One region of the Paenalkalicoccus suaedae genome, then DNA from elsewhere that is predicted to be linked to it. Evidence: riboswitches for the same ligand, from Rfam matches in the RefSeq annotation. Region 1 holds a riboswitch; the other holds the start of a gene.

What was found. Region 1 has a riboswitch for lysine ahead of lysA (diaminopimelate decarboxylase). Riboswitches for the same ligand answer to the same signal wherever they lie in the genome.
Region 2: linked by a shared signal. The riboswitch ahead of FLK61_RS15000 (Na+/H+ antiporter NhaC family protein) and the one ahead of lysA (diaminopimelate decarboxylase) in region 1 are both predicted to bind lysine.

What each region holds. Positions count from the first base shown of each region.
Region 1 covers NZ_CP041372.2:1,594,499-1,599,312, reverse strand. Annotated here, with positions in the region: gene FLK61_RS08645 (peptidylprolyl isomerase) at 1-367, opposite strand, end outside; gene lysA (diaminopimelate decarboxylase) at 439-1,767, opposite strand; lysine riboswitch at 1,854-2,026, opposite strand; gene FLK61_RS08635 (spore germination protein) at 2,076-3,530, opposite strand; gene sigF (RNA polymerase sporulation sigma factor SigF) at 3,656-4,393, opposite strand; gene spoIIAB (anti-sigma F factor) at 4,403-4,814, opposite strand, start outside.
Region 2 covers NZ_CP041372.2:2,786,459-2,791,272, forward strand. Annotated here, with positions in the region: gene FLK61_RS14995 (sodium-dependent transporter) at 1-595, opposite strand, end outside; gene FLK61_RS15000 (Na+/H+ antiporter NhaC family protein) at 1,422-2,984, opposite strand; lysine riboswitch at 3,095-3,283, opposite strand; gene yunB (sporulation protein YunB) at 3,452-4,228, opposite strand; gene FLK61_RS15010 (dihydrofolate reductase) at 4,280-4,774, opposite strand; gene FLK61_RS15015 (thymidylate synthase) at 4,790-4,814, opposite strand, start outside.

The DNA of each region.
Region 1 (4,814 bases):
CTTCAATAACTTGGCCAAAAACAGTGTGAACACCATCTAGGTGCGGCTGTGGATCGAATACGAGGAAGAATTGGCTTCCACCAGTGTCACGACCTGCATGTGCCATAGAGAGAGTGCCTTTTTGGTGCTTATGTGGGTTGCCTTCTGTTTCACATTTGATTGTGTAACCAGGTCCGCCAGTTCCTGTTCCGTTTGGACATCCGCCCTGTGCAACAAAACCTGGAATAACTCGGTGGAAGTTTAATCCGTTATAAAAACCGTCGCTCGCAAGCTTCTCAAAGTTTTCTACGTGTCCTGGTGCTGCTTCTGGGAAAAATTCAATAACAATCTTTTCTCCGTTGCCAAAAATAATTTCGCCTTTTTTCATGTGAATTGCCTCCATTGTTTAACGATTTTATACCTTACATAGTGTAGCAGAGAATCACTTAAAGGTCACGTTTATGCTTTTTCAGGAAGCATAATTTTTGAGTATCGATTCTCACGTCTTGTTAAATCTTCAAACTGCTCTCTTTCGATCACACATTCATGCTCCCCATCCTCAACGAACACGACAGCAGGACGTAGAATCCGGTTATAATTGTTTGCCATCGAGTAACCATAGGCACCTGTTGAGAAGACAGCTAAAATATCACCTTGCTCGATTTTTGGGAGATTAATATCCCAGATTAGCATATCCCCGCTCTCGCAACATTTACCTGCAATAGATACAACCTCTTCAGGCTCCGCGTGAGCACGGTTAGCTAATGTCGCGGAGTATTCAGCCTGATAAAGCGCAGGGCGAATATTGTCCGTCATGCCTCCGTCAACTGATACATACGTGCGTACATCAGGAATTTCTTTACGTGTTCCGAGCGTGTAGAGAGTTGTTCCTGCTTCTCCAACTAAAGCGCGCCCAGGCTCTATCCAAAATTCCGGAAGAGGCTTATTTAATCTGTTAGATTCTTTTTTAGCCGCTTCTACCATTTTGTCGATGTACGTTGATAGTGGGAGTGGTTCGTCATTTTCAGTGTAGCGAATTCCAAATCCTCCACCAACGTTTAGTACGTTTGGATAGTAATCGAACTTGTTTACCCAACCTTCGATGGATGCATAAATCTCCTTGACTGCCTCTTCAAAGCCTTCTGCACGGAAAATTTGGGAACCGATATGAGAATGAACGCCTTGAAGCGTTAGGAATTCATGAGAAGTAATCATATCGATTGCCTTGTCTGCCTGCGCGCTATTTAAATCAAATCCGAATTTAGAATCCTCTTGACCAGTTGAAATATATTCATGCGTGTGTGCCTCTACACCAGGTGTGATGCGAATGAGCACATCCATTTGTTGCTTACTTGACTCCGTCAAAGCCATCAACCATGATAGCTCTGTAAAATTGTCTACGACAATACAGCCGATTTTATGTGTGACGGCCATCTCAAGCTCGTCTGGTGTTTTATTATTTCCGTGGAAGTGAATGCGTTCAACTGGAAAGCCTGCTTCAAGCGCTGTATAAAGCTCACCGCCAGAGCAAACATCTAAGCTCAGTTCTAATTCGTTTGCAAGCTCAATCATCGCAATGCAGCTGAATGCTTTGGATGCGTAAGCAATTTGATAAGACACAGATTGATTTTTAAAAGCATCGTGAAACTCATTAGCCCGATCTCGAATGTCTTTTACATCATACACAAATAAAGGGGTTCCGTACGCTTCCTTAAGCGTCTCCGTTGAGACTCCACCAATTTCTATAAACCCACGCTCATTTACTTTCGTCGTCCCTCTGTATGTCATTTATCTCCGCTCCTACTCTATTTGAATATAAAAAAGGGAATGAGGGCGTCACACACACTCATTCCCGACCCGTACCTAAACGTATTCGGAAAGATAGTGCTCCACTGCTATAGTGACAGTGTCTGGCTTCTTAAACCAGACCCCAGGGAGGTGAAATGAGGTACTTCACGCCCCTTCGGCAATGTAACCTTTCTAACATGATCATCGCCTCCTCAGACTATCATGCTGTACTTTTTTACACCGCGCCTCTATCCTTCTATTCAATTCATTTTATTCAAGATAGCATAGGGCTAAAAGATTCGCAACCGTTACGAGGAAGTTCGTTGTTTTATCCTGTCTGGCGGATGGACAATACTAGGACGTAATAGTTTCAATGGCACTGGCTTTCGGAAGAAAATATCAAGGCACGCAATTGGATAAAAGGGAATAAACGGCCAAAAATAAGGTGTCTCGAGCGCTTTCCTTGTGGAAATAAATAACATCATGACAGTTAAGCCAATGACAAATCCAGGGAGACCAGCAATAGCAACAGCTGTGATTAAAAGTATTCTCATGATTTTCATCGCAAAGGCAAGCTCATAGCTTGGAGTAGCAAACATACCGACGGCGGAGATTGCTACATAAAGGATGACCTCTGGCACAAATAATCCGACGCTAATCGCAACCTCTCCAATTAGGAGTGCCGCAACTAAACCCAATGCAGTCGCAAGAGGTGATGGGGTGTGAATGGCAGCCATTCTCAAGAGCTCAATTCCAAGCTCCGCAAATAGTATTTGCCAAAATATCGGAACATTTGACATCTCATTTGGTCCGATAAAAGATAGGTGATCAGGTAATAGTGTAGGTTCGAGCACAAACAATAGCCATAGTGGTAAAACAAGAAGGGAGAATAGCATCCCAGAGAATCGAACCCATCTTAAGAATGTCCCAATAGCTGGCGCTTGGCGATATTCTTCCGCGTGCTGCACGTGATGAAAAAAGGTTGTTGGAAAAATCATGACACTTGGAGAAGAGTCCACATAACAGACGACGTGACCCTCGAGTAGATGGGTTGCACATACGTCAGGACGCTCCGTATAGCGCACCATAGGGAAGGGATTCATTCCTTGCTTGACGATGTATTCCTCTACCACTTTGTCGGCCATAGTGAGGCCGTCGATATCGATCTGCTCAAGCTCTTTAAATACAATATCAACCGAGTTTTGATCGGCTACACCTTCAATATACGCCACACAAATATCTGTTTTAGAACGCCTTCCGACCTGAACCATAACATTCCGTAAGTTTTCGTCACGAATCCGGCGTCTCGTGAGCGCGGTATTCTCAATAATATTTTCAGTAAAACCATCTCGACTTCCTCTTACAACTCTTTCCGTGTCAGGTTCTTCAGGTCCGCGCCCAGGGTATCTCCTCGCATCAATGATTAACGCTTCAGACTCTCCATCAATTAAAATGACAACGAGTCCAGATAACACTTGCTTTATAATCGTATCGTACTCATCCGTGAGCTCTACCTGCATATGAGTCAGTCTGTTGAGCATCATCTCTTTCGTGTCACGCTTTTTCCTCTCCATACTGTCAACGAACATGAGCTTATCTAAAATATCAATTAGGTGGGAAATATCGCAAAGTCCCGTCACAAAATATAGCTTGATTCCGACATCATGAATAAACAGGGAGCGTTTATCAACATCAAAACTCTTATCTATTCCTAATCGGTCTTGTAAAATTTCCTCATTCACTTTTAAATCGGTTGAAAGCATCTGCTTCTCCCCCTCTCAAGGACCTTCTGTTGAGGGTTAGTATGTGTTTAGGTTTTAGTAATTATGTAAGGCTGTTTTCTTAAGACAAAAAGCACCCCTTTAGAAGAAAAAGAGGTGCTTCCTTTTTAACTTGTCTGCTCTAACTTTTCTTTCAGCGTCTCTAAAATTTTCTTCTCAAGCCTTGAGACTTGGACTTGGGAAATGCCTAACCTTGCCGCAACTTGAGACTGCGTTTGATCCTTATAGTAACGAAGCATGATAATTATGCGAGAACGTTCATCTAAATGCTTCATTTCCTCGCGAAGTGCCAGTTTGTCAAACCAATACCTGTCTGGTTCATCAGCCATTTGATCTAAAATGGTGATTGGTTCTCCGTCATTTTCGTAAATAGTCTCATGAATCGATGCAAGTTGTCTGCTAGCATCTTGTGCAAAGACGACTTCTTCAGGTGACAGCTCTAAAAAAGAGGCGATCTCCTTAACTGTCGGCACTCTTCCTAGCTCCTTCATGAGCTGCTCTGACGTTTTCCTAACTTGGTTACTAAGCTCCTTGATTGATCTACTAACCTTTACCGCACCATCATCCCGTAAAAATCGTTGAATCTCTCCAATGATCATCGGTACGGCATACGTCGAGAACTTCACGTCATAGCTCAAATCAAATTTATCAATGGATTTCATAAGCCCTATGCAGCCTATTTGGAATAAATCTTCCTGCTCATAACCTCTATTCGAAAATCGTTGTACAACAGACCACACGAGCCGAGTATTGTGCTTCACAATTTTGTGACGTGCAGGTACGTCTCCACTTTGCGCTTTGACTAAAAGCTCCTTTACCTCTTTATCCTCTAAGTGAGTAGCCATAATAGACTCCTACTGGCAGAAGGCAGAGGCTTTGGATAACTTTTTCATCACCATAAGCCTCGTGCCTTCGCCAACGACAGATGAAATCTCCACGTGATCCATGAAGTTCTCCATGATTGTGAGTCCCATACCACTTCTCTCAAGCTCAGGCTTTGATGTGTATAGAGGCTGCCTTGCCTCTTCTATATTTGCAATCCCAACACCCTCGTCTTCTACAGTAATCGAGATGTTCCCTTCATCGATTTCACAGGATACATAGACGATTGACTCTGCATTTTCCTCGTAGCCATGGATGATCGCATTAGTTACCGCTTCACTCACAACCGTTTTAATCTCCGTTAATTCATTCATAGATGGATCAAGCTGACTGACAAATGCAGCTACTGCAACACGTGCAAAGCTCTCATTCTCACTTTTGGCA
Region 2 (4,814 bases), 1.2 Mb from region 1:
CTTCTGAAGCTCCACTTAACGTTAAGCTATAGCCAGCAAGGATAATTACGATTAACGCTAAAAGTGGCATAAATACTTTGTTTGATAGCTCGATTCCTTTTTTTACTCCAAAGAAAACGATGGCAATTGTAAAAGCCATAAATAGGAACTGCCAGAATACTGGACCTGTTGTTCCTCCAATGAATGTCTCAAAGAAAGCTCCATAGCCTTCTGCTGGAACAGCTACAGCTGATCCTGAAATGTACGCAAACAGGTAGTAAAGTACCCAACCTGCAATAACACCATAAAATGATAAAATTAAGAATGAGGTCAAGACGCCTAAAATACCACCGAGCACCCAAGGCTTACCTGGTGAAATATTATTGAATGAACCTACAACATCTGACTGACCGCGTCGGCCGACAGAAAACTCGGCAAGTAAAACAGGAAGACCAACTAGGAAGATACAAAGCACATAAATTAATAAGAATGCTGCTCCACCACTTTCACCTGTTACATACGCAAAACGCCAAATGTTCCCTAGACCTACAGCAGAACCAACGGCTGCCAGGATAAACCCTAATCTTGTGGCAAACTGCTCACGAGACTGATCCATGAAAAAAACTCCCCTCTACATAGCTGTATTTTAAAACTAAAAATAATTGCTAAGACTATTACTGCTTTAGGAAAATAGGTGTAAGCCTCCTCCTTTTATTAACTTTTTGATCATACAAATGATCTTGTCTTCGCTATTTTATTATAATTATCAGAAAATAGAATGTCAAAGTATTTTCTGAATATTCGACACAAATTATGATGATTTCTCACATTTATGCGCATAAACTGAAATGTAAGCGCTTAAATAAGTTATGATGCTTTAGAATAGTAAGGGGTGGTTTCTTCAACCTTCTTCAATTATGTGACAGAAATCGAGTGATTTCTTTCTTAATATAGAGTTTTGTAGGTGTGATTTCTCCAATTAATAGAGTGAGAAGTTGTGTTTATAGTGTATTTATCTGCTTCGAAATAAGGTTAGACGCTTCTACATATTATTGAGAATAGTTATGATCTTTAGTTTAATTTTATGTTCCGCTTTTTAAAGTTATGTTCTTGATCCTGATGTTATGTTCCGCATCTAAACTTTATGGACTCCATGGACTTTTTGAACATCGTTATGTTCCTAATTTTGCTTTTATGTTCCCCGTTTTAAAGTTATGTTCCTTAAACAGAAGTTATGGACTTCCGCAGTGATTGCGCGCATAAACTAGCTTTATGCGCGACGTGCCGCTGCAAAAGGCTAATCGGTTTTTCTCGCGCTAGTTGCATCATTCGCTTGCTAGTGCCGTCTATTCCTCGCCCATTTCTTTCCCCTTCTCCCCTCACCAACACCAAAAACAAAAGGCCCTCACATAACGTGAGAGCCTTCCGTCTTACAAGTCTTATTACCCGATCGTGCCGAGTCTTCCTACGATTACTTTCGTGACACCTAGCGTCAGCGCTAACGTTACAGCACCTACTAACAGTCCAACAATCGTCGATCCTGTTACTCCTAGTGCTAAGAAAGCGATAATAGCTACGAATCCGATCAACAGTGCGTAAGGTAGCTGGGTTGTCACGTGATCGATGTGATGACTTCCCGCTCCTGCTGAAGAAAGAATCGTTGTATCTGAAATTGGTGAACAGTGGTCACCGAAGATTGCACCAGCAAGTACTGCTGCTAAAACTGGTAGCATAAGCGTAATATCTGTTTGTGCAGCAATTTCTCCTGCGATCGGTAGCATGATGGCAAATGTGCCCCATGATGTTCCTGTACTAAATGCCATGAACCCTGCGATCACAAAGAGTAGCGCTGGTAAAATAGCGAGTGGAATAAATTCGTTTACTTGGCTTGCTAAATATTCTCCTGTACCTAATGCGTCAATGACTTCAATAATCGTCCACGCAAAAATGAGGATATAAATAGCAGGTAGCATCGACTTAATTCCCGCCCATAGGCCAAGACCTACTTGCTTTACTTCTACACGACGTACGAATGCTAACACTACTGCTACGGCGAAACTAATTAGTCCACCATATACGAGGGAAGCAGCGACGTCTGTATTTTCAAATGTAGCAAGAAGAGACGCAGTGCCTTCTGTTGCTTGAATACCTGTAATCACCATGAACATAACTGTACCTGCAATTAATACGGCAATTGGTACAACGAGGTCAGAAACCTTGCCTTTTGCTTCTGGAGCTTCTAACCCAGTTTCCCCAGGAATAGCGCCTTTGCTTTGATCAAACAATTCACCGGACGTAACCGCTAGACGCTCGTGATGACGCATCGCACCGATATCAAGCTTAAAGTATGCGACCGCAAATACCGTGATGATCGCAAATACCGCATAAAAGTTCATTGGAGCGATCAGTAGAAATGCCTGTAAAGAGCCATACTGCGTCACACCGTGAGCAGTTAAAATACCACCGATAATCGTGATAATGTATGCACCCCAGCTTGAGACTGGAGAAATCACACACATTGGAGCCGCCGTAGAGTCCACAATATACGCGAGCTTAGCACGCGAAATACGATGACGGTCTGTTAGCGGTCGACTAACGTTCCCGACTGTTAAGCTGTTAAAATAATCATCGATAAAGATGATTATTCCTAAAAATGCTGCAACAAACTGTGCGCCAATGCGCGTCTTCACTCGCGCAAGCGCCCACTCTCCGAATGCTCGTCCCCCACCTGTAATGGTGATAAGTGCCGCAATCATTCCGAGTAGTAGCAGGAATAAGATAATATAAAATTCCCACGTATTTATGCCATCCTCCGTCCAAAAGATGCCTGTGACGGTCGACATTATTTGTGTAAATGCCTCGTTAATAAACATATCCTGCTGTTGGTTGACCATTAAGGCTCCAACAATAATACCAACACCAAGTGACACTAACACGCGCTTCGTGATAAGCACGAGCACAAGTGCAAGCACCGGTGGCAGCAGGGATAGGATACCGTGATCCATGAGTATTGCCCCTTCCTCTATATAAAAATGTGGATAGTAGTGTGATCTCTGGACAATAAAAAAAGCAAGGGAGAGTATCCCCTGCTATCTACAGATGATCCTCACTACAAACGTTTCGCAGTTCTCCACGCTGAGCTATACAAGCACGTGCGTGACAGTCCAGCACTTATTAAGTGCAGGCCCAGCTAATTATGTGTTGACGGTACATAATTGCTTCGGCAAAGAACCCTTTCACATGCGTGCATCGCTCGTCTAAGCTTCCGCATATTACTCTTTTTCTTCGCGCCTCTACCTCACATTGTTAGGAGGTATCTATTGCTATGAACTTGTCGAAGTTTCCCGAATTAGAATAACAAATATCAAGGCTAATTTCAATGCTTTTTACCTAGCCCATTATATTCTATTAATTGCAACAGTTGCGAAGCTTCTTACTACCCTTTTTCTTACATAGCAAATATAGCCGGCCCTTACCCACCGCCGCCCTGATTTGGATTGATGACTGCTGGAATCGTTCCACTGCCACCATAATAATCCGGAACATCACCAGGTAACCAAACCATCGTAACAGGCACTGCGGTCTTTACAACAGCGGTATCCGTAGCAAATGGAATAACGACTTTTACGTCGACTTCAATATCCACAGAGACGCTTAAGTACGCATTATTAATCCCTACAGACATCACTTCATGCTTCATTTGCGACTTCACGTCCCCAATCGCTGAGAGTCTGACAGGAATCTCAGGACCCAAGTGGGCGAGTAGCGCATTCTTCGTTGCCTGCCCTAAAGGAATCATATGAATAATACCATCTTCAGAAAATGATGCTCCATCGTGAGGCAACGAGTCATCCGGAGCTACATGATAATCACGAATCTTGCCCTGTTCAATATCATTTAAGTAATTTTGCACTCTCTTCGTCGTTTCTTGAAGAACACGATTGACGATAACGGGGTTTAACTGGACAGAGTTAACTTGCTGATTCTGATCATATTCATAAATGAGGACATCCTCCATGTGGCTCTCCTCTAAAATTTGACTGGAGATGGCATCATTGATAGCGAGTGTCGCTATACGTTGAGTCTCTGTTTTAGCTATGGCAATAATAGTTGGTCGAACGCCTTTCTCTACTAAGATTAACCCCTGTACAGTCAGAACAATAAAAATAGCACAGGACAAGAGAAAGACGACTTTGAGTGGTAACGGTCCTCTTCGTGACTGTCTTCGGCGCAAGCGCTGCTTTAACATGATTGTCCACGCCCCTTCCACACAAACTATGCAAAAAAAGCCACTCTCATGCTAAGAGAGTGGCTCAACCGCATCATATGTACGGAAGTAGAAGTCATACGGATTCTTTTCATCCTTGACCCCTTTTTGTTCTTCTTTTAACACCCATTTAGTTGGGTCTAGTTCTGGGAAATAGGTATCCCCTTCAAACTCACTGTCAATATACGTCACGTAGACACGGTCCACTTTATCCAAGTAGTAACGGAATATCTCTGCTCCACCTATGATAAATGCTTTTTCATCCTGACTTAACAGCGTCGTTAATTCCTCAAAGGAATGAACGACTTCAGCACCTTCTTGGCTGTAGCCTTCGTTACGTGTGAGAATGATGGAGCGTCTATTAGGTAGTGGTCTACCGATCGACTCAAACGTTTTGCGACCCATCACGATCGTAGACCCGGTCGTAGTCCGCTTAAAAAAAGCGAGATCCGCTGGGAGATGCCACGGCATCGCATTATCACGTCCAATAACTCGATTGCGATCATGTGCTACTATCATTGCAAGCATCGTCATTCCTCCTTGTTAGACTGCGATAGGTGCTTTAATA